One region of the Pedococcus sp. P3_C7 genome, then DNA from elsewhere that is predicted to be linked to it. Evidence: riboswitches for the same ligand, from Rfam matches in the RefSeq annotation. Region 1 holds a riboswitch; each other region holds the start of a gene.

Evidence for each region. Region 1 has a riboswitch for S-adenosylmethionine ahead of metX (homoserine O-acetyltransferase MetX). Riboswitches for the same ligand answer to the same signal wherever they lie in the genome.
Region 2: it holds a riboswitch for S-adenosylmethionine, as region 1 does, so the genes downstream of both, ssuE (NADPH-dependent FMN reductase) here and metX (homoserine O-acetyltransferase MetX) in region 1, are expected to answer to the same signal.
Region 3: it holds a riboswitch for S-adenosylmethionine, as region 1 does, so the genes downstream of both, AC1DS4_RS00505 (aminotransferase class V-fold PLP-dependent enzyme) here and metX (homoserine O-acetyltransferase MetX) in region 1, are expected to answer to the same signal.

What each region holds. Positions count from the first base shown of each region.
Region 1 covers NZ_JBFUHC010000013.1:168,010-175,703, reverse strand. The annotation lists gene AC1DS4_RS18330 (transglutaminase TgpA family protein) at 1-195, shown strand, start outside; gene AC1DS4_RS18325 (ABC transporter permease) at 260-1,024, opposite strand; gene AC1DS4_RS18320 (ABC transporter ATP-binding protein) at 1,034-1,792, opposite strand; gene AC1DS4_RS18315 (DUF1048 domain-containing protein) at 1,789-2,172, opposite strand; gene AC1DS4_RS18310 (PadR family transcriptional regulator) at 2,175-2,528, opposite strand; gene AC1DS4_RS18305 (RNA polymerase sigma factor) at 2,673-4,337, opposite strand; gene AC1DS4_RS18300 (universal stress protein) at 4,586-4,987, opposite strand; gene metX (homoserine O-acetyltransferase MetX) at 5,097-6,233, opposite strand; SAM riboswitch class IV at 6,251-6,361, opposite strand; gene AC1DS4_RS18290 (DUF4192 domain-containing protein) at 6,455-7,537, opposite strand.
Region 2 covers NZ_JBFUHC010000007.1:8,243-15,936, forward strand. The annotation lists gene AC1DS4_RS10620 (ABC transporter ATP-binding protein) at 1-115, opposite strand, end outside; gene AC1DS4_RS10625 (ABC transporter substrate-binding protein) at 112-1,167, opposite strand; gene ssuE (NADPH-dependent FMN reductase) at 1,167-1,742, opposite strand; SAM riboswitch class IV at 2,026-2,140, opposite strand; tRNA gene AC1DS4_RS10635 (tRNA-Phe) at 2,498-2,574, shown strand; gene AC1DS4_RS10640 (response regulator) at 2,725-6,129, shown strand; gene AC1DS4_RS10645 (hypothetical protein) at 6,292-6,684, opposite strand; gene AC1DS4_RS10650 (CaiB/BaiF CoA transferase family protein) at 6,804-7,694, opposite strand, start outside.
Region 3 covers NZ_JBFUHC010000001.1:101,884-109,577, reverse strand. The annotation lists gene AC1DS4_RS00510 (FtsK/SpoIIIE family DNA translocase) at 1-684, opposite strand, end outside; SAM riboswitch class IV at 1,075-1,187, shown strand; gene AC1DS4_RS00505 (aminotransferase class V-fold PLP-dependent enzyme) at 1,228-2,637, shown strand; gene AC1DS4_RS00500 (ribonuclease J) at 2,762-4,447, opposite strand; gene dapA (4-hydroxy-tetrahydrodipicolinate synthase) at 4,444-5,334, opposite strand; gene AC1DS4_RS00490 (thymidylate synthase) at 5,530-6,339, shown strand; gene AC1DS4_RS00485 (dihydrofolate reductase) at 6,400-6,867, shown strand; gene AC1DS4_RS00480 (N-acetyltransferase family protein) at 6,902-7,498, shown strand; gene AC1DS4_RS00475 (AzlC family ABC transporter permease) at 7,495-7,694, shown strand, end outside.

The DNA of each region.
Region 1 (7,694 bases):
TCCGACATCCGTGCCGACACCCACACCGTGGTCAAGGCAGTCTCCGGTGTGCGCAGACGCAAGGACCGGCTCCGCGCTGCCTGGTGGCCCACCGACGGCCTGATCGAGTGGCGCGAGCGCCGTGCCGCCGTAGGACGCCTCCTACGCCGACCCGTGGATCGCATCCAGGACTGGCGCGCCGAACGTCGGGGCTAGGCGAACGTCCGGGCTGGGCGAACGTCCCGGCCAGGGCGAACGAGAGGACTGACGACGTCAGGACTCACCCGGCGATCTTGCGGCGGTAGGTGAGCATGGCGAACGTGTAGGCGACCACGAGGATGGCGACGCACCAGGCGAGGGCGACCCACAGGTCGGTGCCCACCTGCTGCTGGGCGAACAGGTCCCGGATGGCGTTGACGATGGAGGTCACCGGCTGGTGCTCGGCGAAGGCGCGCACCGGGCCGGGCATGGTGTCGGTGGGCACGAACGCCGAGCTGATGAACGGCAGGAAGATGAGCGGGTAGGAGAACGCACTCGCCCCGTCCGCGGAGGTCGCGGAGAGGCCGGGGATGACGGCGATCCAGGTCAGCGCCAGGGTGAAGAGCACCAGGATCCCGGCGACCCCGAGCCACGCCAGCACGCTCGCCCCCGAGCGGAAGCCCATCAGGAGCGCGACGAGCACGACCACCACCACCGAGACCAGGTTGGCGACCAGCGAGGTCAGCACGTGCGCCCACAGCACGGACGACCGCGCGATCGGCATGGACTGGAACCGTTCGAAGATGCCGCCGGACATGTCGAGGAAGAGCCGGAACGCGGTGTAGGCGATCCCCGAGGCGATGGTGATGAGCAGGATGCCAGGCAGCAGGTAGTTCACGTAGGAGTCAGACCCTGACGCGATCGCGCCACCGAACACGTAGACGAACAGCAGCATGAAGGCGATCGGCATGACCGTGGTGGTGATGATGGTGTCCAGGCTGCGCGTGATGTGGCGCAGGGACCGGCCCAGCAGGACGGTCGTGTCGCCGAAGAAGTGCGTGGTCATCGGTGCTCCTCAGGAGTTCGTGCCGACGAGGGCGAAGAAGACGTCCTCGAGGGTGGGTTGCTTCTCGACGTACTCGACCGTGGCCGGCGGCAGCAGCTGCTTGAGCTCGGCGAGGGTGCCGTTCACGATGATCCGGCCCTCGTGGAGGATCGCGATCCGGTCGGCGAGCTGTTCGGCCTCGTCGAGGTACTGCGTCGTGAGCAGCACCGTCGTGCCGTGCGCGGCGAGCTCCTTGACGGCCTGCCAGACCTCGATGCGCGCCTGGGGGTCGAGCCCGGTCGTCGGCTCGTCCAGGAAGACGACCGGCGGACTCCCGATGAGGCTCATGGCGAGGTCGAGGCGGCGGCGCATGCCGCCCGAGTACGTCGACACCCTCCGACTCGCCGCGTCGGTCAGTGCGAACCGTTCGAGCAGCCTGGCTGCGACCACGCCGGGGTCCTCGAGGTGCCGCAGCCGTGCTACGAGGACGAGGTTCTCCCGTCCGGTGAGGATCTCGTCGACGGCGGCGAACTGTCCGGTCAGGCTGATGGACTCACGCACCCGGGCCGGGTGGGTGCCCACGTCTTGGCCGTCGATGACAGCCGTCCCCGCGTCGGCCTTGAGCAGCGTGGCGAGGATGCGCACGACCGTGGTCTTGCCCGCCCCGTTCGCCCCGAGCAGGGCGAAGATGGTTCCCGCCTCCACCTCGAAGTCGACACCTCGGAGCACCTCCAGGTCCTGGTACGACTTCTCGAGGCCCCGCACCTGGATGGCAGCATCGGTCGTCATCGGTCCTCACCTTCCTGGGCGTCGCTTTCCTGGGCGTCGTCGATCGCCTTGGTGAGGCGGGCGCGCTCCTTGTCGATCCACCGGGTGCCGGTGTAGGCCTGCGCGAACGCCTCGGCGAAGTCGACGGGGTCCTCGCCCACGATGGCCCGCACAGGGGTTCCGTCGGCAGCCGCCCGGTCCCAGAGGTCCGCGAGGTCTCCCAGCATCGTGACGGCGATGGTGCCGTCCGTGATGCCCCCGTAGTACATGAGGTACCGCTGCACGGCCTTTGCTGCAGCGCCGTACGGTTCCGGCAACGCGTCGATGCGGGCCTTGTACGCCCGGTACTGCTTCTTCTGCTCCCACGAGCCGGTGACGGTCTCGATCCACTTGGCGGCCATGCCTACTTATCTCCTTCGTCCGGGCTCTGGGCGTTCTCACTGCGGAGCTGGTTGAGACGTTCGGTGAGGAAGCTCCAGGTCCTCCAGAACTCTTCGAGGTGCTCGCGCCCCTGCGCGTTGAGCGAGTACACCTTGCGCGGCGGGCCCTTCTCGGATGGGACCTTCTCCACGTCGACCAGGCCGCGCTGCTCGATCCTGACCAGCAGCGCGTAGACGGTGCCCTCGGCGATGTCGGAGAAGCCCTGGTCGCGCAGCCAGGCGGTGATCTCGTAGCCGTACGCCCGCCGAGCGAGCAGGATGGCCAGGACGATCCCCTCCAGCGTCCCCTTGAGCATCTCGGTCTCCTGCTTGCCCATGGAACCTCCCGTCGCTACTCAGTGTTAATGACTACCGGTAGATAGTAACACTGAGTAGCGGGGCCAGCGCAAGCCCCGACGACAGGCGGGAACGACGAACGCCCCCCGAGTCTCGGGGGGCGTTCGTGTGGAGAGGTATGCCGGTCAGTCCAGGTAGTCGCGCAGCACCTGGGACCGGCTCGGGTGGCGCAGCTTGCTCATCGTCTTGGACTCGATCTGACGGATCCGCTCACGGGTCACGCCGTAGACCTTGCCGATCTCGTCGAGCGTCTTCGGCTGGCCGTCGGTGAGCCCGAAGCGCATCGAGACCACACCGGCCTCCCGCTCGGACAGGGTGTCGAGCACCGAGTGGAGCTGCTCCTGCAGCAGCGTGAAGCTGACCGCGTCGGCCGGGACGACGGCCTCGGAGTCCTCGATGAGGTCACCGAACTCGCTGTCACCGTCCTCACCGAGAGGGGTGTGCAGGGAGATGGGCTCGCGACCGTACTTCTGGACCTCGACGACCTTCTCCGGGGTCATGTCGAGCTCCTTGGCGAGCTCCTCCGGGGTGGGCTCGCGCCCGAGGTCCTGGAGCATCTGGCGCTGCACGCGGGCCAGCTTGTTGATGACCTCGACCATGTGGACCGGGATGCGGATGGTGCGGGCCTGGTCAGCCATGGCGCGGGTGATCGCCTGGCGGATCCACCACGTCGCGTAGGTCGAGAACTTGTAGCCCTTGGTGTAGTCGAACTTCTCCACCGCACGGATCAGGCCGAGGTTGCCTTCCTGGATCAGGTCCAGGAAGAGCATGCCGCGACCGGTGTAGCGCTTGGCGAGCGACACCACGAGGCGCAGGTTGGCCTCGAGCAGGTGGTTCTTGGCCTTCTTGCCGTCCTGGGCGATCCACCACAGCTCACGCTTGAGCTTCATCTCGATCTTGTCGCCCGAGTTGAGCCGCTCCTCGGCGAACAGCCCGGCCTCGATGCGCTTGGCGAGCTCGACCTCCTGCTCGGCGTTGAGCAGGGCGACCTTGCCGATCTGCTTGAGGTAGTCCTTCACCGGGTCGGCGGTGGCACCGGCGGTGACGACCTGCTGGACAGGAGCGTCGTCCTCGTCGTCATCGCGCAGGACGAAGCCGGAACCCTCGTCCTCGTCGTCCTTCTTCTCGTCCTCGGTGTCGTCCTCGACGACGACGTCCTCGAGCTCGGACTCGACCACGTCGGTGGGCTCTGCCGGCACCGCCTCGTCGTCGCCGTTGCCGGCCGCGTCAGCCGCCGTGGCAGTGGCGTCCGTGGCCTCGGTCTTGGCTGCCGACTTCGTGGTCGCGGCCTTCTTCGTGGCCGGAGCTGCCTCGCCCGCGGCTGCGGCGGCGGCCTTCTTCGTCGTGGTCGCCTTCGCCGGCGCCGTCTTGCTGGTCGCAGTCTTGGCGGTCGCAGTCTTGACGGGGGTGGCCTTCGCCGACTCGGCCTTCGGCGACGCAGCCTTGGCCGTCGACTTGGCGGCAGGTGCGGCAGTCTTGACTGCCGTCTTGGCGGCCGCCTTCTTGGCCGGCGCGGTCGTCGTCTTCTTGCGGGTGCTCGTCGCAGCCACCGCGCGTGAGGCGGTGGCCGAGTCGAGGGTCACGTGGATGCCCTGCTCGTCCAGGGAACGCAGCACAGCCTTCATCCGCTTGGGTGCGATCTCGGCCCCCTCCAGGGCATCACGCAACTGACCACTGTCGACCGAGCCGTTGGTGCGGCCCTGCTTGAGCAGCTTCTGCAGTGCGGGGTGGGAGAACTCGGGGGGAAGAGACGGTGCGGGGCTCGCAGCCTTCTTGGACACAGGCGACACGGACTACCTTTCGTCGCGGACTCGCGGCACGGCGCACGTCATCACAGCCATGCTTGAGGATGTCTGTGACAACAACAGCGGGAGTGGAAGTATTGCCGAGATCGGCTGGGCTGGACCCTGACGAGATCTCGTTGACGACATTGTAAAACGAGTTGCCCGCAGATCACGCATCGGCACACTGCCGACACCGCGCGATGTCTCGCTGGACAGCCATGGAGAGCCGTGCCGGACCGGTGCAGACAGTCGCCTCAGGCGTCGGCCTTGACGGCCAGGACGGGGCACGACGCGTCGAGCAGGATGCGCTGGGCGTTCGAGCCCAGGATGAGCTTGCCGACGGGGGTGCGACGACGCAGGCCGATGACGATGAACTCCGCGTGCTCCTCCTCGGCCACCGCGATCAGGTCCTCGGCCGGCTCGTTGCCCCGGACGAGCTGACGCACCTCGTGCTCCAGCCCCTCCTCGTCGAGCTCGCCCTGGATGCGGGAGAGGTCGGCATCGAAACGGTTCGCCTCCTCACTGTCGAAGTCTCGGCCACCGCGCTGGGAGTTGATGACGATCAGCTTGGACTTGCGTAGCAGCGCCTCGTCCGCGGCCCGGCGCAGAGCCGCCCGCCCTTCCTTCGTCGGCACATATCCCACAACGATGGCCACAGGGACCTCCTACGTTCAGTTGACCGAGTAGCGGTGCGACCGGGTGGTGGACCCGGGGCACACCAGGCGACGGCAGCCGCTGGGCCCGACCGTACCGGAAATCCCCCCGTCAGGCAGGGCCTGCGAGAACCCGGGCCACGATCTGCCCGACCTGCTCGATCTCGATGAGGAACCCGTCGTGGCCGTAGTCGGAGTGCACGGTGTGCAGCTGGGCCGCCGGGACGGCGTCGGCGATCTCTCGGGACAGCCGCGGCGGGTAGAGCCGGTCCGAGTCGACGGCGACCACCGCCACCTGAGCGGAGATCCTGGCGAGCGCCGCGGCGACCCCCCCACGGCCTCGTCCGACGTCGTGGGAGTTCATCGCCTCGGTGAGGACGACGTAGGAGTTGGCATCGAATCGTCCGGCCAGCTTGCCGGCGTGGTGGTCGAGGTAGGACTCGACGGCATAGCGGCCGTGACCGCCCAACGGGTCCTCCGCCTCCTGCGGCTCGCGACCGAAGCGCTCGTGCAGCTCGAGCTCGCTGCGATAGGTGACGTGCGCGATCCGCCGCGCGATCCCGAGCCCGGTCTCGGGACCGGGGCCGCGCTCGTAGTAGTCGCCGCCGTGGAAGTCGCCGTCCGCGCGGATCGCCAACAGCTGCGCCTGACACCAGCCGATCTGCTCCGCCGTGGCGTATGCCGTGCTGGCCAGCACGATGGCCGTCGCGACCCGTTCGGGGTGGGTCACCGCCCACTCGAGGACCCGCATCCCGCCCATCGAGCCACCCAGGATGGCGTGCCAGCGGTCGATGCCGAGGACGTCGGCGAGCAGGGCCTCGGTCTGCACCTGGTCACGCACGGTGACGAAGGGGAAGCGGCTCCCCCACGGGGCACCGTCGATGGCCGGCGAGGACGGGCCGGTGCTCCCCTGGCAGCCGCCCAGGACGTTGGCGGCAACGACGAAGTAGCGGTCGGTGTCGAGCGGCCGACCGGGGCCGATCAGCCCGTCCCACCAGCCCGGCGTCGGGTGACCAGGGCCGGTCGGGCCCTCGACGTGGCTGTCACCGGTGAGGGCGTGCTCGACGAGAATGGCGTTGTCACCGGCGGCGCTGAGCTCACCCCAGGTCTCGTAGGCCACCCGCACCCCGGGAAGGACGCCACCGCGCTCGAGCTCGATCGCGCCGAGGTCGACGAACTGGCGTCGACCGACCGGGTCACCGTCGCGCCAGGCACCTGACGTCGCTCGTGGTGGGGAGGTCGTGGTCATCGAAACTGCTCCTGTGGCGCTCGCGCTTGCCGCCCAGGTCAGGGTCGGCCGGGTCTTCACCCGGGGCACCCCACCGCGAGGAGGGTTGCCGCCCAGCAAGCCGGGGCTTGGTGCTGGGACTCATGACCTGGCGACCATCATACGAGGAGGCCGTCGGCGTGTCCGCGGCGTCCGCACGATGGACGCGTCGCCGCCGACCGTGACGCGCGCGAGGACTTGGGTCAGCCCGACCGCAGCTCGGCTGCGCGCTGCGCGCCGTGGCTGCCGGGACGCACGCCGAGGTCGAGCATGCGCTCGAGCAGCTGCGCCAGCCGGTAGTCGGGGCGCGCCCGGAGCGCCCGGTCCACGCAGGTCCGGGCCAACGCGCCGTCGCCCTGCCACCAGGCACAGTTGGCGAGCACGGTGAGCGCCGGAGCCGCGTGGTCGTCGGGGACCGACCTGACCAGGGACTGCAACCTCGCCAGAAGACGGCGACCGGCCCCGGCCGACGGCCCTGCCCCCGGGCTGCGGTGCCAGGTGGGAGCCGGCAGCGTGCAGCGCAAGGCGTCGACGAGGTCCGGCGACAGGGAGTCCAGGGGCAGGGCACCAGGGCACAGCCAGGCCACGAGTCCGTCGCGCAGCGCGAGGTCCTCCAGGCTGCGCACGAGCAGGCAGACCTCGGCGGGCCCGAGCTCTGCGACCTCGGGCGCGTCACCGGTCACGTCGCAGACCACCGACCAGCGCGACAGCGCCTCGAGCCGACGGGCAGCATCGAGGCGTTCCGACTCGGGCTCCGAGCCGCTACCCAGCTCTGCTGCCACCGCCTCGGCGAGGACCGGGTCCGCGGCGACGAGGTCGGCGATCGCGGACCTACCCGGGAGGGGCGCGATCTCGAGCCCGACGTACTCGGCCACGGCGGGGGTGTCGGCCGCCTCCGGGACCGGCGCGCCCTCGGCCGGACAGCATCCGTCGGCGCAGTCGATGGCGAACCAGCGCCCGTCGCGGACGACAAGTCGGTCCAGGACCTCGAGGTCGGCCTCGGTCGCCAGGCGACGCACGGCGTCAAGACCGGGCCTGCTCGAGCCCGCCGCCGTCTCGTAGCCGACGAGCATGACCGCCTCGGGCCGGTCCTGCAGCAGCGGAGCCACGAGGACGCGGCCGACCTGCTCCGCGTCCTGGGGTGGTGGCAGGTCGATCCGCTCGATCAACCCGACGCTGCGACCGTGGAGGGCGACCAGCACGATCGAGTCCTGGGGGTGGTAGCCGAGCTGGTAGGGCAGCACGGCGACGACATCGGCCGGGCCGCGCAGTCTGATCTGGCTCATGGGCCAACGCTGGCGTCCCGGGGGCCATCGCGTCAGGGGCCGGAGCCAGCCCTGTGGACAGGCGCACCAACGCCGACGGGGTGGGGCTGCTCCGCGCCGCCACGGCGCGACAACGGCGTCCTCACACCCCGCCATGCCCTCGACAAAACCCGACCGA
Region 2 (7,694 bases), on a different contig from region 1:
GCACCTCCAGGGACACGTCGTCCAGCGCGACCAGCGGGCGTGCTTGCGGCTGGTCCCTGGTCGGGCGGAGCGCGAACTCCTTGGTCACGCCACGCAGCTCGATGTGGGCACTCATGAGGACGCCTTCGACGCGAGCCCGTTGTAGTCGTTGGTGTAGAGGTCGCGGGGCTTGAGCGCGCCCTGCTCGAGGACCCCGCTGTCGACGAGCCACGGCTCCCAGCGGGTGAAGTCCTGGTCACTGATCAAGCCGCCCTTGCTGGCGACTCCCACGCTCTTCCAGAACTTGAGGTTGTCGGTCTTCTCGTTGCGACCACGCTTCTCGATGATGGTGGTGAACCGCGTGATGACGGTCTCGCGAGAGCTCGTGCGCTCCCACTCGATCGCCTTGGCGACCCCGGTGACGAACTCCTTGGCTGCCGCCGGATGCTTGGCGATGAAGTCGTCCCGTAGGACGTACTGACCACCGTTGAAGGCGCCGAACAGCTCGTAGTCGCTGAACAGCGACCGCAGCCCACCCGTGGCGATGGCGTGGTCCTGCAGGACCCCCGAGAGGGTGCCGACGTCGACCTGCCCACGCCGGACGGCCAGCTCGGTGTCGTTGGGGGGCAGTGGGACCAGCTGCACCTGCTTGATCTCCTCCGGCGTGAGGCCGTTCTTCTTCAGGTAGGTGTCGATGACCGCCTCGGCGTGCGCCCCCAAAGTGTTGACAGCGACCTTCTTGCCGATCAGGTCGTGCGGGGTCCGGATCGGACTGTCGTTCTTGACGTAGAAGCCGTTGAACGTCCTGGCGTCCTCGCCGTAGTAGTTGATGACGGCCTTGACCGGGGCGCCTGCGCCGATGAGCTTGACCACGGCGCCGGAGAACGCACCGCCGAAGTCGGTCTGCCCCGTGGCCGCGGACTGGATGTCCTGGGGACCGCTGGTGGTGTTGCCGACCCAGTTGAGCTTGAGGGTGGGGAAGTAGCCCAGGTCGGAGGCGAGCTCGGGTAGCGACACCGAGTTGGCCCACCCCTGGTAGCGAATGGTCACCGGCCCCTTGTCCTTCGCGGACGTGCTGGCCTCGCTCGACGGGAGCGAGCAGCCGGACACCAGGACGAGTGGCAGGGCCGCCGCCAGCGAGGCGACCAGCGCCCGGCTCGCGGTGAAGGAACCACGGATCGTGCGCATCAGGCCACCGCCTCGCGGAGCACGGCACCCGCGGTGACCAGCGAGCGTCCTGCCACGGTGTCGAGGAAGACGGTCGTGACCTCGCGCAGCGGGCGCAGGGCAGCCTCGTCGAGGAAGGCCTCACCCCCGTCGACGAGCCTCACGTGGTCGGCCAGGACGAACCAGCCCGGGGTGATGCTGCTCGGCGACAGGCTCGCCAGGACGGGGCGGAGGGCATAGTCGACGACCAGCACGTGGGCGGGCGTGCCGCCGGTGGCCACCGGCAGGACGACCTTGCCCCGCAGCGCGAACTGCGGCAGCAGGTCGAGGAAGGTCTTGAGCAGGCCGCCGTAGGCCGCCTTGTAGACCGGGGTGGACACGACGACCGCGTCTGCCGCCTCGAGCGCAGCCACGGCGCGGGCCACGTCGGGGTCATGGGCGTCCCCGCGCAGGAGTGGGCCGGCCGGCAGGTCCCGCAACACGATCGGGACGACGACGTGGCCGGCGCGTTGGAGCTGTCTCGCGATGTCGGAGAGGACGGCGTCGGTCTTGGAGGAGAGGGAGGGACTGCTGGAGATCGTGGCAATGACAGCCATGGGTGGATCCTTTCGGGCAAGGGGAATCGCCGGTCCCGCGCCGAGGCGCAGAACCGTTGGAGGAGAATGGGTTTCGAGGCAGCAGGTGCCGAACAGACCTACGAGCGCAGGTCAGAGACCGGCTGAAGCCGACGAACGACGAGGGCGCGCGTCAGGGGCGACAGAGCGCGCTGGAAACCCTGAGCAGGTCGATGTGCCTGCGCAGGACGGGTCGGCAGGAGCGATCGGCTGCCTGCCTGGATCCGTTGTCCTTCATGGGTTTCCGTCCTCGGATGAGGCTCGAGCCTCGCGCTTGCGGCGGTCGTTCGACTGCCACCTGGTCTTCACCCGGAGCACCCCACCGCGAGTGGGAGGGTTGCCGTCCAGCGAGCCGGGGCTTGTCACTGGAGCTCATGACCTGCGTCGAAGGTAGCGGCTCCTCCATTGCCTATCAAATAAGTAGGATATGTCTCTCGCATGGTGGGACGACAAAGAGCTCCCACGCACGGAATCCGTTGCGCGGCTGCCCTTCGTGCCGACGGGCCGAGCTCACTCGTGCTCGGCCAGCCCAGCGGCATACGTCACCGGCTCGGCACCCAGGCCGCGCAGGAAGTCGTGGTTGCACGCGGGGCCATTCCGCGATGGCCGTCGGTTGTGAGGGGGCAGCACGGATCGGCTATGATCCTGCAGTCGCGACGGTCCCCCGGGCTTCGGCACGAGACCGCCGCGATCGCATGTTCTGGATTGCATGGTCACCATCACGCACATGCACCCACGGCCAGGTAGCTCAGTTGGTACGAGCGTCCGACTGAAAATCGGAAGGTCGGCGGTTCGACCCCGCCCCTGGCCACCACCCGAGAAGCCCCAGGTCCTCGAGGTACCCCTCCATCCCCCTCGATAGAGCAGCTCCGCTGTGGTCGTTCAGCGGCTTGGTGGTGCAGGATCTGGGCCGAATTGAGTGTTTGAGGGCGCTTCTTTGCGGCTGATGAAGGAAGATCACTGCGTGCAGCATCCGCAGCCCCTCGACCCAGGCGCCCGTGGACGTACCGCAGGTGCGAGCGACCTCGGGACCCTGGGCGGCAAGGCAGACCTCGGCGACCTGAGCCGCTGGCTGGTCGAGGCGTCGCCCGACGGCCTGTGGGTCTTCGACGCCGAGGGCAGGACCGTGCTCGCGAACCCACGACTTGCGGAGATGCTGGGCAGGACGGTCGACGAGATGGACGGGCTGTCCGTCTTCGAGACCCTGGACGCGACCGGCCAGGCCCAGTTCGCCGAACACCTGAGCGGACTGCAGGGCAGCAGCGCCCCCGGCAGCAACCTCGAGTGCAGCCTGCTGCGCAAGAACGGCGAGCGGTTCTGGGCACTGGTCAGCCACACCCCGATCAGGGACGACGACGGCAACCACGTCGGATGGTTGCACCGGGTGACCGAGTACAGCGATCAGCGACGGCTGATCGAGACCCTGCAACGGCGCGAGACGCAGCTGGCCGAGGCGCAGCACATCGCCAAGATCGGCAGCTGGGAATGGGACGTCGGCAGCGACGTCGTGGCGTGGTCCGACGAGCTCTACCGCATCTACGGCGTGGAGCCCGACTCCGGCTTCGTCCCCAACTACCAGGGCTTCCTCGACCGGATGCACCCCGACGACCGGGACGCCGTGGCCGAGGTGGTCCGGCGCGCCCTGGAGGAGACGGGCGAGTTCGAGTTCGACGCGCGCATCTTCCACAGCGACGGCTCCCTGCGCTGGATCCGTGGCCGTGGCCGCCTCACCCGCGACGAGGTCACCGGAGCCCCCCTGCGCATGGGCGGCACCTCCCAGGACATCACCGAGAGCAAGGACGCGGAACAGGCCCTGGCCCTGCTCACGTCCATGGCAACCGCGGCCAACGACGCGACGACGTTGGCCGAGGTCATCCCCACGATCCTCAAGGACGTGGCACGGCACACGGGATGGCAGCCGGTGGCAGCGTGGGTGGTGACCAGGGACGGCGAGCTCGAACCCGTCCCGGGCGAGACCCGCGACGTGCCGGAACAGGACGTCGCCGAGGCCACCCGGATCGCGATGGCCGCCGTCGAGTCGCGCAGCCCCCAAGCCTCCCTCACGACGGAGGGCACCGCCCTCGTGGCCGCGCCCGTGGTGGCCGAGGACCGCGCCGCGTGCGTCGTCGTCATGGACACGCGGGCGACCACCCCGCCCACCGACAGCGACGGGCTGACGGTGGCCAGGGCGGCGGCGATCTTCTCCCGCGTCGCGGAGCGTCAGCTGGCCGCCGAGCGACTCGAGCAGGCGCGCGACAACGCGATGAGCGCGTCGATGGCCAAGTCCGAGTTCCTCGCGACGATGAGCCACGAGATCCGCACCCCGCTCAACGGCGTGATCGGGCTGTCCGAGCTGCTCGGACGCACCGAGCTCACGCCGCACCAGCGACGGCTCGCCGACGGCATCGACGGCGCCGGCCGGAGCCTGCTCTCCCTCGTCAACGACATCCTCGACCTGTCCAAGATCGAGGCCGGGCGGCTCGACCTCGAGGCGGTCGACTTCGACCCGCGAGCCATCGTCGAGCAGAGCACCACCATGATGGCAGAGCGCGCCCGCGCCAAGGACCTCGAGCTTGCGGTGACCTGCCACCCGGACGTCCCTGCAGTGGTGAGCGGCGACCCCGTGCGATTCGGGCAGGTCATCTCCAACCTGACCGCAAACGCCGTGAAGTTCACCAACAGTGGAGAGGTCGTCGTCCGGGCCACGGTCGAGACGACGGACGAGACCAGCGACGCGACCAGCGACGTGACGCCCGACGTGACGCGCGTCGAGACCAGCGACGTGACGAGCGCGGAGGCCACCGACGCAGGCATCGTGCTGCGGGTCGAGGTCAGTGACACCGGGTCGGGCATGACGCCCGAGGTCAAGGAACGGCTGTTCACGGCGTTCTCCCAGGGCGACAGCTCCACCACGCGCGAGTACGGCGGCACGGGGCTCGGCCTGGCCATCAGTCGCCAGATCGTCGAGGCCATGGGCGGTGAGATCGGCGTCAACAGCGAGTCCGGGTACGGCAGCACGTTCTGGTTCACCGTGCGCTTCGCGCCGGCCAGCGTCAGCGCCGCCGTCGCCGCACCAGTGCCCTCGGTGGCCGGGCTGCGCGTGCTGGTCGTCGACGACAACGAGACCAACCGCTTCATCCTCGAGGAGCAGCTGGCCGGCTGGTCGATCGAGGCGGCGATCGCCTCGTCGGGGGTCGAAGGTCTCGGGCTCCTCGACGACGCCCACCGGCGCGGGCAGCCCTTCGACGTGGTGCTGCTGGACTACCTCATGCCCGGCGTCAACGGCGAGCAGTTCGCCCGGATGATGCGTGGTGACGGCCGCTTCGGCGACACCCGGATCGTCCTGCTCACCTCGGCCATGGACCTCGATCCGGAGGTCCTGACGGCGGCCGGCATCGACGTGTCATTGACCAAGCCCGTGCTGCCCTCCAGTCTGCTGGACACCCTCGCCGACCTGGCCGGCGCCCGCGCCGAGACCGCCCCGCCGAGCGGTGCGCCGAGCGGTGCGCCGAGCGTCCCTGGAACCGCCTCCTCGACTCCCGGCCGCGCCGACCGGCGCCTCCCGATGGGTTCCCGGGGCCGCGTCCTCGTCGTGGAGGACAACGAGGTCAACCAGTTGGTGGCCGTCGGCATCCTCGAGAGCCTCGGGTATGCCGTGGACGTCGCCGAGAACGGGCTGGCCGGCTACTACTCGTTCCAGTCGGCCGACGGCGCGTACGACGCGGTGCTGATGGACTGCCAGATGCCCCAGATGGACGGCTACGACGCCACGCGCATGATTCGCTCCTTCGAGGACGACCAGTACCGGACGCCCATCATCGCGATGACGGCGGCGGCCATCGCCGGCGAGCGCGAGCGCTGCCTCGAGTCGGGGATGGACGACTTCCTCACCAAACCCGTCGACGTGGCGCTCTTGCGCGACACCCTGGAGCGCTGGGTCCCGGTCAACGGCGACCACAGCGCCGAGACCGACGCCACGGACAGCCGACGGCTCGCGTCTCGGGCGGACACCACCGTGCTGGACCCCTCGCGCCTCGAGGAGCTGCTCGACCTCGACCCGGGCGACCCGACGATGCTGCTGAGGTTCATCGACAGGTTCGGGCCCAATTCCCGGGCCGCGCTGGCCACCATGCGCGAGCACCGCGAGGCGGGCGCGGCCCACGAGCTGAGTCGCGCGGCACACGGTCTCAAGGGCAGCGCGGCCAACCTCGGGGCCGAACGGCTCGCACTGCTCTGCGCGGACGTCGAGCACCTCGGCGAGGACGGCGTGGTCGTCGACCAGCCTGCCCTGGTGGCCGTGGAACGTGAGCTCGACGCGGCCGTCCGGGCGCTCGAGTCCTTCGCTGTCACGCTGCGCCGGCTGTCCTGACCCCCACGCCTCCATCACGAAAGCCACCGGTCATCTGTGGGATGACCGGTGGCTTCCGTTGAAGGGACTTGCTCTCTTGCCGTTCCAGCGCCCGTCTGGCTGAGGGACGGGGGCTGGGTGAGTCGGACGGCGCGGCACCGCAGGGGGAGGTGCCGGCCACCCTTACGCCGACTGGATGCCGGTGTCGACACCCCAGTGCTGGGGTGCGCTGGTGATGTACTGCCCTGTGCGTGCACCGAGGGCCAGCCGACGGCGCACTTCGCGCATCAGCTCGTCGTTGGTGGCCAGCAGTACAGCTTCGGGGTGCTCGATGCCGCCGAGCACGGACAGGCCGCACCCCTCGGCGGATCGCAGCACGATCTCGCGGACGGAGAGGCACAGGGCACGGGACAGCGCCAGCATCTCGTCGGGCTGGGGCCATTCCGGCAGGACCGGGGTGTCGAGGATCCCTTCGAGCGTCCACTCGTCCAGACCACTGCGCGTCGCGAGGGTCGCGCGGCTCCAGCCGAGCACGCGAAGCTGCTCCTGCAGGAAGGTGCCGAGGCTGTTGGTCACGGGGGCTCCAAGGGTGTGAAGAGGTGTGCCCCTGATGGAAGCGCGGATTTCGGCTCCGGAGAACGAACTTTGCCAAGCCTTGACCATTGGGTCGGCTGTTCGGTGGACCGTCAATCCGCCTAACGTTCGGCTAGCCCACGCACGACCTCGTCGGTATGCCGTCCCGGCGGGCCCGCGGGCTGCCCCGCCGTCGTGGGGGTCACCGAGAAGCGCGGGGCCGGGGCCGGCTGGACCGTCCCGGGGGTGCCGGGGACGGCGGCATACGCCTGCCTGGCGTCGAGGTGGGCATCGGAGCGCGCCTCCTGGGCGGTCAGGACCGGCGCCACACAGGCGTCGAGGTCACCGAAGACCGCCACCCATTCCGCAAGGGACCGTGCGGCGAAGCGGTCGGCAACCATCTCCGAGACCCTCGGCCAGGAGGCGAGCTCCATCTGGTCGGCACCCACCGCGGCGCGGTCCAGCCCGAGCCCGGCCAGGAGCCGCTCGTAGAAGATCGGCTCGATCGCGCCCACCGCGACCCAGCGGTCGTCGCTCGTGCGGTAGCAGCGGTAGAACGGCGCTCCCCCGTCGAACAGGTTCGACCCCCTGGCCGCCGGCCACATCCCCGAGCCGAGCATCGACTGGTGCATCGCGGTCATCGCCCCGACGCCGTCGACGATCGCCGCATCGACGACCTGGCCCTGCCCGGACTCGCGCGCGTGCCACAGCGCCGAGACGACCCCGAGTGCCAGCAGCATCCCCCCGCCGCCGAAGTCCCCGAGCAGGTTCAGTGGCGGCACCGGCCGCCCGTCGGGGCCGGCGAAGGCGTCGAGAACGCCCGCCACCGCCAGGTAGGTGATGTCGTGACCGGCCAGGGCGGCATACGGTCCGTCCTGCCCCCACCCCGTCATGCGGCCGTATACGATGCGCGGATTACGTTGCAGCGCAACGTCTGGACCGAAGCCGAGCCGCTCGGCGACACCCGGACGAAATCCCTCGATGAGGATGTCGGACGCAGCGATCAGCCCGAG
Region 3 (7,694 bases), on a different contig from region 1:
CGCGGTCATCACCAGGAGGCCGAAGAAGCCCACCATCAACAGGATCGGCACGGTGCCGTAGACCGACACCGCCGCCTCGAGCGGGCTGGATGCCAGGAACCCGATGATGCCGCCACCGTCACGCATCCCGTCGGCGCCCTGGGGCGGGGTGGGGATGTCGGCGGCGACGTGGGCCAACCCCGAGGCGGCGAAGGCGAGCGCGCCGAGACCGACACCGAGGCGGGAGTTGGCCGAGTCCTCTTGCGGCGCGCGCAGGAAGCGGATGCCCAGGAAGAGCAGGGCGAGCGGCACGGCATAGGCGACGCGTCCGAAGGTGCCTGCGACGACGGCGTGCACGACGTCGCCGAGGGCGCCCTCGAAGGCCCACCACTCCCGGGCGGCGACGAGGATCGACAGTCCGATGAGGAAGAAGCCGAGCCCGTCACGTCGGTGCTCGGGCTCGAGCTCACGGGCGCTGGTGCCGACCCGGCGCACCGCGCCGCCGGCCACGTGTGCCATGCCCATCCAGGTGCCGCGGACCGCGCGCAGGGGCAGCGGCAGTCCGCCACCGCTGGCCTTGCCACGCGCTGGGGACTTGCGGGGTGTGCTGCTCTTGCGGTTGGCGGGGCGTGTTGCGGTGCCCCGGCTCCCCGACGAGCGCGACCCTGCATTTGATCGTGCTGGGGTGGACGGACGTGTCGCCATGCTCCGCAGGCTACGCGAAGGTCACACGGGACACACGCGTCACACGCGTTCCACCCGCAGGCAATGTGTCCGGATCGCCCTGGCCCGAACGGCCGAGTTGCCCTCCCCGATCGGGTACGAAGGGCAGGTAGCCCTTACCAGGGCGCACGCCCGGTGGGACGCTGGGCCTTGCGTCTGGCGGGGCCTGTGCCGACGACCAGCAGTGGTCGTCGGCACAGGCGCGCACAGGGGGAAGGGTCGCGTGGGGACGGCGATGCCGACCCGCCCCGCCAGATCGCTCGGCCCTGCCTCCGGCCACCTGGCGGTCACGGACTTCCGCCATCTCAGATCGCGGGAACCCACGCCCACGTGCTGGATCCCGCTCGACCCGTGCCGCTACCCTCGACGACAGGTCATGAGTGTCAGCGCACAGCCCCGGCTTGCTGACCAGCAACCCTCCTCCGCGGTGGGGTGCTCCGGGTGACGACCGGGCCGACTGCACCCGCAGCCGGCAAGCGCGGACTCGGGAGCTCTCGGGTCCCACCCGGACCAGGAGCTCTACCCATGTCGATCGCGAGCACCCCGCCACCAGCCTTCCGTCGCAGCGCCCCCCTCGCGCACGCCCGCACCCAGAGCCACCTCCGCCCTGTTCCCGATGCCCGGTCACTGGGCGAGGTCGGCCCGCTGCCCGCGGTCGTGTCGGAGTCGCTGCTCGTGCCGACGCTGGACGGGGCCGTGGACTACGCCAACTTCGACCACGCGGCGTCCACGCCGGCGCTGGTCAGCGTCAAGAAGGCCGTCGACACGGCGGTGCGCACCTACTCCTCGGTCCACCGCGGCAATGGCTGGGCCTCCCGGGTGACCTCGTCCTGGTACGAGCAGGCGCGGGCCGAGGTGCGGTCGTTCGTCGGGGCACGCGAGGGCGACGAGGTCGTCTTCACCCGCAACAGCACCGACTCGTTCAATCTCCTGGCGCGATGTCTGCCGCGCCACACGCAGGTCTTCGTCTTCGAGTCCGAGCACCACGCCGCGCTTCTGCCGTGGCCCCACCAGCGCACCCACCGGCTTCCGGTCCCCGGCAGCATCAGCGACGCGAGGGCGCTCCTGCGGACTGCGCTTCGCGACCACCCCGGCCGCCATCGGTTGGTCGTGCTCGCCGGCGCCTCCAACGTCACGGGAGAGATCTGGCCGGTCCGCGAGCTGGCGGCGATCGCCCGCCAGGCGGGCGCGAGGGTGGTCCTCGACGCCGCGCAGTACGCCCCCCACCGCCGCGTGGACCTGGACGACCTCGGTGTCGACTACGCCGTGCTGTCCGGCCACAAGCTGTACGCACCGTTCGGCACGGGAGTCCTGGCAGGCCGGGCGGACTGGCTCGACGCTGCGGCGCCCTACCTCGCCGGCGGCGGCGCCACCAAGTCCGTGACCGAGCGCGCAGTCGTGTGGCAGAAGGGGGCCGCACGCCACGAGGGCGGCAGTCCCAACGTCATCGGCGCGATCGCCCTCGCTGCCGCGTGCCATGCCCTGCGGGCGCACGCGGACGCGGTGGAGGAGCACGAGCGCACGCTGGGCCAGCGTCTGCTCGACGGTCTGGCCGCCATCGACGGCGTGCAGACCTACTCCCTCTTCAGCCCGGACCACGAGCGCGTTGCCGTGGCGACCTTCACCATCGACGGGGTCGACTCGTCACTGGTGTCCGCGGCCCTGTCGGCCGAGCACGGCATCGGGGTCCGGGACGGCAAGTTCTGTGCGCACCTGTGCGTCGACGCCCTGCTCGACGACCCCCACGCCGTGGGGTCCACGACCGCCGTCCGCGCCAGTGTCGGGCTGGCCACGACCGCTGAGCACGTCGAGCGGTTGCTGTCAGCCGTGGCCGAGCTCGCCGAGCACGGACCCCGCGCCGACTACGTCAACGGACCGCAGGGGTGGTTGCCGGTCGGCGACCCGCGCGCGCTCGACCTCGCGCGCCCCTGGTAGCCGCCCCCGCGGCATACCCGAGCCCCACCTGCCGCACCTTTATCGGGTGACCCGATAAAGGTGCGCTTCACCCGGAAACGGTTCTCGGGTGAAGCGCGCCCTTCTCGGGTGGAGCAGGCGCAGGCTAGGCTTGGATGACGACCGGGATGATCATCGGGCGGCGACGGATCTTGCCGCCGACCCAGCCACCGATCGCGCGACGCATGACCTGCTCGAGCTGGTGGGAGTCGGTGACGCCGTTGCCGGTGGCCTCGGCGAGCGCCTGTTCGATCTTGGGCCGCACCTGGCTGAAGATCTCGTCGTCCTCGGCGAAACCCCGGGCCTGGATCTCCGGTCCCGCGGCGATCTTGCCCGTGGCGGAGTCGATCACGACGATGACCGAGATGAACCCCTCGTCACGCAGGATCCGGCGGTCCTTGAGCAGCGCCTCGTCGAACTCACCCACCGAGGACCCGTCGACGTAGACGTAGCCGCACGGGACCGCCCCGACGATGCGCGCGACGCCGTCGACGAGGTCGACGACCACGCCGTCCTCGGCCAGCACGACCTGTTCGCGCGGCACACCGGTCTGGACCGCGAGCTCGGCGTTGGCGACGAGGTGTCGCCACTCGCCGTGCACCGGCATCACGTTGCGGGGCTTGACGATGTTGTAGCAGTAGAGCAGCTCACCGGCGCTGGCGTGGCCGGAGACGTGCACCTTGGCGTTGCCCTTGTGCACGACGTTGACACCGAGCCGCATGAGGCCGTTGATGATGCGGTAGACGGCGTTCTCGTTGCCGGGGATGAGCGACGAGGCCATCAGGACCGTGTCGCCCTCTCCCACGTCGATGCGGTGGTCACGGTTGGCCATCCGCGACAGGGCCGCCATCGGCTCGCCCTGCGACCCCGTGCAGATCAGGACGACCTTGTCGTCGGGGAACTTGTCGAGCTTCTTGACGTCGACGAGCACGCCGTCGGGCACGTGGAGGTACCCCAGCTCGGCGGCGATCCCCATGTTGCGCACCATCGACCGGCCCACCATGGCGACCTTGCGGCCGGCCGTCTCGGCGGCGTTGAGCACCTGCTGGACGCGGTGCACGTGCGAGGAGAAGCAGGCCACGATGATCCGGCGCTCCGCGTCGCGGAAGACCTTGTCGATGGCCGGCGCGATGTCCTTCTCCGGCGTCGTGAAGCCGGGCACCTCGGCGTTGGTCGAGTCCGTCATGAACAGGTCGACGCCCTCCTCCCCCAGCCGCGCGAACGCGCGCAGGTCGGTGAGCCGGTTGTCGAGCGGCAGCTGGTCCATCTTGAAGTCACCGGTGTGCAGGATCGTTCCGCCGGGTGTCCGGACGAACACCGCGAGGGCGTCCGGGATCGAGTGGTTGACCGCCACGAACTCGCAGTCGAAGACGCCCAGCTTCTCGCGCATCCCCTCTCTGACCCCGAGGGTGTACGGCGTGATCCGGTGTTCCTTGAGCTTGGCCTCGATGAGCGCCAGTGTCAGCATCGACCCCACGATCGGGATGTCGCGCTTCAGCTTGAGCAGGTAGGGCACCGCGCCGATGTGGTCCTCGTGGCCATGGGTCAGCACGATCGCCTGGATGTCGTCGAGCCGGTCCTCGAGGTACTCGAAGTCGGGGAGGATCAGGTCGACGCCGGGGTGGTGGTCCTCAGGGAACAACACGCCGCAGTCGATGACGAGCAGCTGGCCGTCGTGCTCGATGACCGCCATGTTGCGGCCGACCTCGCCGAGACCGCCGAGCGCGATGATGCGCACGCCGTTCTTCGCGAGCGGCCGGGGCAGGTTCAGCTCGGGGTGGGGATGACTCACAGCAGGCCAGACTCCTTGAGACCGGCGCGCAGGATGTCCAGGTGCTCCGGTGGTGACTCGACGAGCGGCAAGCGCACCGTCGCGTGGTCGATGACGCCGAGCTCGACGAGCGCGGCCTTGGCCATGATCGCACCCTGGGAGGTGCTCATGATGGCGTCGACGGCGGGGACCAGCCGTCGGTGGATGTCTCGGGCGCCGTCGAGGTCGCCGCCGTCGACGGCTGCGACCATCGCGGCATAGTCCTTGCCGGCGACGTGGCCGACGACGCTGACCACCCCGATGGCACCGAGGGCGAGCCAGGGCAGGTTCGCGGCGTCGTCGCCGGAGAAGTAGAGCAGGTCGGTCGCGGCCATGACCTTGGTCGAGGCCCACCCGTCGCCCTTGGCGTCCTTGACCGCGACGACCCGGTCGTGGGCGGCGAGCTCGAGGAGCGTGGCGGTGTCGAACGGGATGCCGGTGCGGCCCGGGATGTCGTAGAGCATGACCGGCAGGTCGGTCACGTCGGCCACCGCGTGGCAGTGCGCGACGAGCCCGCGCTGGGTCGGCTTGTTGTAGTAGGGCGAGACGAGCAGGAGCCCGGTGGCGCCGGCCTCCGCCGCACGACCGGCCATCTCGACGCTGTGTGCGGTGGCGTTGGAGCCGACCCCGGCGACGACCGCCGCGCGACCGTCGACGGCCTCGGCGACGAGGCGCACCATCTCGATGGACTCGTCGTCGCTCAGGGTGGCGGACTCACCGGTGGTGCCGTTGACGACGATGCCGTCGTGGCCGCTGTCGAGCAGGTGGGCGACCAGTCGGCGGGCGCCCTCGAGGTCGAGGCTTCCGTCGGGCTTCATCGGGCTGACCATGGCGGTCAGGACGCGGCCGAACGGGGACGAGGTGCTCATGCCTGCAGGCTATCGCCCCGCAGAGCACGCCCCGCGCGGCGGACACCGACCGGGACGCAATTTGGCGGGAAGGTGACGCCGAGCTGGCGGCATCGACGCGGCGACCGAGGTATGCCGCGGCGCCGGCCACGCGGCATACGCTGCGGTTTTGGTCTGCTTCGGTGCCCTGTCGCCGCCCGGCGTTACGCTGCGTCCGTGCAGCAGTATCTCGACCTCCTCGACCACGTCATGACGACCGGGACGGACAAGTCCGACCGCACCGGCACCGGCACCCGCTCCGTGTTCGGCTACCAGATGCGGTTCGACCTGTCCGAGGGCTTCCCGGTGCTCACGACCAAGAAGCTCCACCTCAAGTCGATCATCGGCGAGCTGCTGTGGTTCCTGCGCGGCGACTCCAATGTGCGGTGGCTCCAGGAACGCGGCATCACCATCTGGGACGAGTGGGCGGACGAGAACGGCGACCTGGGGCCGGTCTACGGCTACCAGTGGCGGTCCTGGCCGACCCCGGACGGCGGCCACGTCGACCAGATCGCCAAGGTCATCGAGTCGATCCGCACCAACCCTGACAGCCGTCGGCACATCGTGTCGGCCTGGAACGTCGCCGACGTCGACTCGATGGCGCTCCCGCCGTGCCACACGATGTTCCAGTTCTACGTGTCCCCCGCGGTGGACGGGCACCGGCCCAAGCTCTCCTGCCAGCTCTACCAGCGTTCGGCCGACATCTTCCTCGGCGTCCCGTTCAACATCGCCTCCTACGCGCTGCTCACCATGATGGTGGCGCAGGTCTGCGACCTCGAGCCCGGTGACTTCGTGCACACCCTCGGCGACGCCCACCTGTACTCCAACCACGTCGAACAGGCCACCCTCCAGCTGACCCGAGAGCCCCTCCCCCTGCCGCAGATGAAGATCGCGTCCGGCAAGGAGATCGACCAGTTCGACCTCGGCGACTTCGAGCTGGTCGGCTACCAGGCGCACCCCTCGATCAAGGCGCCCATCGCGGTCTGAGTCAGGCCGCGGACCGTGCGGGCCCGGCGGTGACCTCCGCGTGGTCGCTACCCTGTGCCCATGACCAACGTGACGCTCATTGCCGCGGTCGGCCGCAACGGCGTCATCGGGGCCGACAACGACATGCCGTGGCACCTGCCCGAGGACTTCGCCTACTTCAAGCGGACGACCATGGGCCATCCGATGGTCATGGGACGCAAGACCTTCGACTCGATCGGCCGGGTGCTGCCGGGTCGCCGGACCATCGTCGTGACCCGCCAGCCCGACTGGAGCCACCCCGACGTGGAGACGGCCCACTCGCTCAGCGAGGCGTTGTCGCTGGCCGGTCCCGCGGCCGAGGTGTTCGTCTGCGGCGGTGGGCAGGTCTACACCGAGGCGATGCCGTGGGCGCACCGGTTGCTGATCACCGAGGTGGACCAGTCGCCCCAGGGTGATGTGCGCTTTCCCGACATCGACGCGAGCCACTGGCACGAGGTCCGGCGCGAGCGGCGCGACGGCTTCAGCTGGGTGACGTACGAGCGCGCCTGACGAGGTTCGAAACACCGATGGCAGGATGCAGGCCATGGCTCACCAGCACGACCACGTCGGTCACACCTCCTCCCCCGGACCACTCGCCGACGCCAGCGTCAGGGTGGCGCGCGAGACCGACACCCCCGCCGTCGGGCTCGTCCAGGCCACCGTGTGGCGCGAGGCGTATGCCGCGGTGCTGCCGGCGGAGGTGCTGGAGACCTTCGAGCCACAAGCCTTCGCGGCCGTCTGGCGCCAGTCCCTTGCCGCGCCTCCCCCAGGGGTCTACCGGCTGCTCGCGGCCTGTGCGGGCGACCAGGTCGTGGGGTTCGCGGCCATCGGCCCGAGCCAGGACCCCGATGCGTCCCCGGGCACCGGTGAGCTGTCTGCGCTCGCGGTCCACCCGCAGGCGCGTCGGGTCGGCCACGGGTCACGGCTGCTGAACGCGGCCGTCGACACCCTGCGCGGCGCCGGCGCCGACCGGTTGCACACCTGGGTGCTGGCCGGCGACGAAGCCACTCGGGCGTTCCTCCTCGATGCAGGGCTGAACCCGGACGGCGCGTTCCGCGACCGGGTGGTCTCTCCCGACGGTGGGACCGCGCGCGAGGTCCGCCTGGTCGCCGACATCACGCCGGAACCTCCGGGCCCGTGAGCTCGACCCTGACCCCGGAGCGACGTTCCCAGGTCGTGCGCCAAGCCCTGTCGGTAGCGGTGGCAACAGGAACCTACGGCGTCAGCTTCGGCGCCCTGTCGGTGGCTGCGGGTCTGTCGATCCTCCAGACGCAGGTGCTGTCGCTGCTGCTGTTCTCGGGGGGTTCGCAGTTCGCGTTCGTGGGGGTCATGGCCGC